Regions from separate parts of the Bacillus sp. K7 genome, predicted to be linked through region 1. Evidence: predicted binding sites of a transcription regulator. Region 1 holds the regulator's gene; the other holds the start of a gene.
The links. The regulator LexA, encoded in region 1, represses DNA repair genes until DNA is damaged. The targets are predictions, from matches to a motif close to CGAACATATGTTCG.
Positions count from the first base shown of each region.

Region 2: M1D98_RS11440 (DNA polymerase IV) is a predicted target of LexA. The motif match lies at 1,516-1,529, and genes of this name have one in related genera.

Region 1 is NZ_CP096406.1:1,841,242-1,843,653, reverse strand. It holds gene M1D98_RS09390 (YneB family resolvase-like protein) at 1-605, opposite strand, end outside; gene yneA (cell division suppressor protein YneA) at 624-941, opposite strand; gene lexA (transcriptional repressor LexA) at 1,090-1,707, shown strand; gene M1D98_RS09375 (hypothetical protein) at 2,092-2,412, opposite strand, start outside.
Region 2 is NZ_CP096406.1:2,241,669-2,244,080, forward strand. It holds gene M1D98_RS11435 (YolD-like family protein) at 1-236, opposite strand, end outside; gene M1D98_RS11440 (DNA polymerase IV) at 233-1,471, opposite strand; gene M1D98_RS11445 (YqzH family protein) at 1,639-1,845, shown strand; gene M1D98_RS11450 (MDR family MFS transporter) at 2,305-2,412, shown strand, end outside.

The DNA.
Region 1 (2,412 bases):
ACTGTCGCTTTAGACACATCATAGCCAAACCCCCTGAGCGTAGCCGCAATTTCTGCGAACGTCAGTTTATTCGCCCTTAAGCGGACAATCTCTGAGATGGGCACCTCTATTCTTTCTTTTCCGCTGTTTTCATGTTGTTTTTTCAGGTTTTTTTGCGGTTTAAAACCGTTTTTCACTGCACGTTTCATGCCCCGTTTGATTTTCATGTTGTGAATTTTCCGCTGGTACTCTTCCACAATGCTGACGATCTCCAGCACCATCGAATCAGCCTCCGATAACTCCAGTTCGCCTTTATGAGCGGTTGTATAGACTTTCACACCTTCTCTATAGATGCAATGAAGCAGTGCGATTTTTGCATTTCCCCGTCCGAGCCTAGTCTCATCCTGAACCAAAATGACATCAATTTCAGAATTCTTGATCTCATCAAGCAGCCCAAATACACCATCCCGATCCATTTCATATCCGCTTGCTTTTTCGGAAATCACTTTGACGACTTCCATGCCGTTCTCGGCCGCAATGGCCGTAAGCTCCTCCTCCTGCCGCTTTAATGACGTCTCCTGCTGTTCTTTATTTGTGCTTACGCGGGCATAAATGAGTGCTTTCATTTTTTCTATCTTTCCTCTCTATCTTACAGTTGCCAATTCATATGCATCCTGATGCTTTTTTTTCAACGGAATCACCAATTCATCTCCCGGCTGGATATCAGTCGTCTGAAGATAATTTTTATCAGCTACCCATTCAATAAAATCTTGTTTGTTCATTTTCTTTTTATCTGTTACCTGGTCAGCTATAGACCAAAGTGTATCGCCTTGCTGGACTTCTATTTTAACATACTGATTAAGCTCCTGGCCGCTGCTTGAATATGACAGCAAAAGGATAACCGCGCTCAAAATCACTGTGAACAGACCGACAAAAATAATAGATTCTTTACCCATGATCATAACCTCCGACAGGAATGTTTGTTCGCTTTTTATAATTTCAGTATATACGAACAAATGTTTCTGTCAATTGTTTTTTCGAACCTATGTTTGTACTGTCAGGAAAATCATGCTATAATCTTCTTAAAATCGACGTTTTGAGGTGCGAAAAATGACGAAGCTATCAAAAAGGCAACTTGATATCCTCAGTTTCATTAAAGCAGAGGTTAAATCAAAAGGATATCCGCCTTCCGTAAGAGAGATCGGAGAGGCTGTCGGGCTTGCGTCCAGCTCAACTGTCCACGGCCACTTGGCCCGTTTGGAAACAAAAGGGCTGATCAGACGAGATCCGACAAAACCAAGAGCAATAGAAATTCTTGATGAAGAAGTAGACATTCCGCAAAGCCAGGTCGTTAATGTACCGGTCATCGGGAAAGTCACGGCGGGATCTCCTATTACAGCAGTAGAAAATATTGAAGAATATTTTCCGCTTCCCGACCGTATGGTTCCCCCAGACGAGCATGTGTTTATGCTTGAGATTATGGGAGACAGTATGATTGATGCAGGTATTCTCGATAGGGATTATGTCATCGTTAAACAGCAAAACACAGCGAACAACGGGGAAATTGTCGTTGCGATGACAGAAGATGATGAGGCTACGGTAAAACGTTTCTATAAAGAGGATACTCACATTCGCTTACAGCCTGAAAACCCAACGATGGCACCGATCATCCTACAGAATGTCAGCATTCTAGGGAAAGTGATTGGCGTGTTCAGAACCGTCCATTAATCTATTGAACTATCAAATGATGAAATAACCCTCTCTTCCTCGATGAAGAGGGGGTTTCTTGTATAAAAAAAAGCAGGCTCGCCCTGAATTTTAGGTGCGAGCCTGAATAGGAGGAAAAAGAACATCATGTTTACACCACAATTATCCATCAATTGATTGTTGAAGTCAAGAAATATTCTTTCCTTCAGGAAACTTTTTATCAAAATGCTGTCTATCAAATATAGACGTAATCTGCTTAAAAATGTTTTATGTTTAGGTCGGGGAATGATATGGCCTCAGATATTATCGAGTGAGCGCGGCGATTAAATTAATATGAAAATTTAGCACATAGTTTAGTTAGTTCTTTTTAATGTAAAAAAACAGCTCACCTTATGATCATGAGCTTCAATCAAAATGAAAATATTGAATACCATAACTCCCTTTTACCCGAACGTTTGTACAGTTTTCCGAATGTTCTTCTGCAAAGATACGGTATCGATGAAATGGATCAATTGAAATCTTATCTTGAGCACTAAAATCAAACCAGTTGCCTCTGAATTGTTTCGTGCTCAGCGTGGTATATTGCCCGGTAAGTCCCATCCGTTGAAGTTTAAACTCAACCGAACAACTTTTAGCTCCCAAGATCGTAAACTGATAGCCTAAAAAATACTCGATAGCCGGAACATCACTTATGTTTTCCAAAACAAACGACTTAGTGTTGTCATT
Region 2 (2,412 bases), 400 kb from region 1:
TTCCCGGTGCGGCGGACGATTTCACCGTCCTGGAAGCAGCTGACAGTGACATTCTGAGCAAACTCCATCGCGGCGCAAAGCGTTTGATTCATTTCCTCCAGCTTATCAGAATCAAGAATCGGCTTTTGCAGCTTTTGTTTATGGCGCTTTCTCTCAAGCAGGCTTTGTTTATGTTCCGGCAGAAACATCCTGCTCCCTTCCCACAGCATGTTGCCTCTTTTTAAATGGTCGTTCATTTATAATGCCCTCCTATTTTAGCCGCGCGTTCAAATGCCTGGCCTGCCGCTGTCAGTGACGCCGCCCTGATGATGGCTGTATCGCCGAACCGGCTTTTAATGCCATCCATCACATAGCCAAGGCTCATTTTCTTTGCATCATCCTGAAATAAATTGAGCTGCCATATGTCATCAGAGGAGAGCTGAGACAAATTGACCCCGAGGCGGCGGACAGGCTTCCCGTCCCAAAACGTAAGAAACAGCCGGCATACGGCCTCATATACATCCTGGGTGGAATTAGTCGGCTCCGCCAGCTTCACTTGCCGGTTGAAGCCCGTCGGCCAATCAAAATCAGCACCCCGGCAGCTTACTGACACCGTCTGCCCCATTGCCCCGGCGTTTCGGCTTCGCCTGCACACTTCTTCACTCAGTTCCAGCAGCACGACCTTGATTTCTTTGTCAAAGTGTTCGTAGTCTCTCGGGAGAGTCATTCCATGGCCTATCGCCTTTTGCCCGTCCAGAGATGAAGTTGACACAGGAGAATAGTCGATCCCGTTCGCTGTCATCCACAGCACGTGGCCGTTAATGCCCCATTTCTTTTTTAAAAGTTCGAGCGGAAAAGACGCGAGCCCGCCGATCGTGCTGATGCCCATCCGGTTTAAGTGATGCTTCATTCGGCTCCCAACGCCAAACATGCTGCCCACCGGAAGCGGCCACATGTCGGTTTTCATATTTTCTTTCGTTAAGGTAAAAATACCGTTCTTATTCTTTTTGGCAAAATTGTCGCACGCGATTTTGGCCAGCGCTTTATTAGAGCCGATTCCGACCCGCGCATAAACGCCGATCTCCCGCATGATTCTGCCCTGAATGCTTTTCGCGATCTCCTCCGGCGCCCCAAACAGCTTCTGGCTGCCTGTAATGTCCATGAATTGCTCATCAATGGAATACGGTTCCACAAGGTCTGTATATTCCTCTAGAATCGCCGTAATTTGGAGTGATACATCAATATACCGCTGCATACGGGGCCGGAGCACAATAGCTTCAGGGCACTTTTCCTGCGCCTCCCACAAACGCGATGCATTCGCGACCCCCGTTTGTTTTGCCAGCGGGCAGGCAGCCAATACGACTCCTCCCCTTTTTTCAGGGTCACCCGACACAATGACGGGCCTATTTTTCAAATGTGGATTTTCCGCTTTCTCTACAGATGCATAAAACGATTGCATGTCAACGAGAAAAATCACTTTTTCTTTCATCATACACACCTCTAAAAAAGAACTTATGTTCGTTTTTCTATTATATGCGAAAGTACGTTCGGTTTATACTGGTAAATGATTCTTGTCTGACAGAAAATATGATCCAAGGGTGTGAGAGAAGAAAAACATTTAGTAGAATAAAAGCGAAGCATAAAGATAGGAGAGTCATAATGGAGAAATTTGTCGAGAAAATGATGGGACAGGCACTGCGCCAATACGGCCGAAATGTTGCCATAGATCCATTAAGCCCGTATGAAAAACAAAGCCTGAAAGCAGCCTTGGAAGAGAGACGGAATGAAGAGCCCGATGAGGATCTGCATGCGCATATAGAAGATATCATTTATGACTATGTCACAAACCAAGGGCTGTTCTCTTAACCATGGGCGAAAAGAAACAGAGGTGCACAGCGCCCCGAATCGGACTATCCGCTCTTTCAGCCGCTATGCGGCTTTTCTTTGAAAACACCGCCGTGATAACAAACAATCGTTTTGCCATCATGCAGAAAGAGTCTATCCAGTGTCACCTGAATCAATGCCATCGCCTCTCCTATTCAACCAGACACCCGTTTAGTTCCACGGCCTGCCGAAGCTTTGAAATGCCCCCGTATTCCAGCATCAATTACATTACATAATGTGCTTTCACTACCATAACTAAGCATCGGATATATTGGCATGTTCCTTCTCAACGCTTCAGCCGCCATTTCAACGATGTACACTCCGACAGCGATAAGATATGTTTTCATATGAAAAAGAAAATATTTTGAATGTTCCATTGGATAAGGAAATTTTTTCATATATGATAGAAAATGATCTTACATACAGGAGAGAATACGATTCATGAAGAAATGGAAAGATATCCACCCCATCAGCTGGACAATTATCATCGGAACCATTTTCGGCCGAATGGCAACATCGATGAGCATTCCTTTTTTAGCGATTTATTTA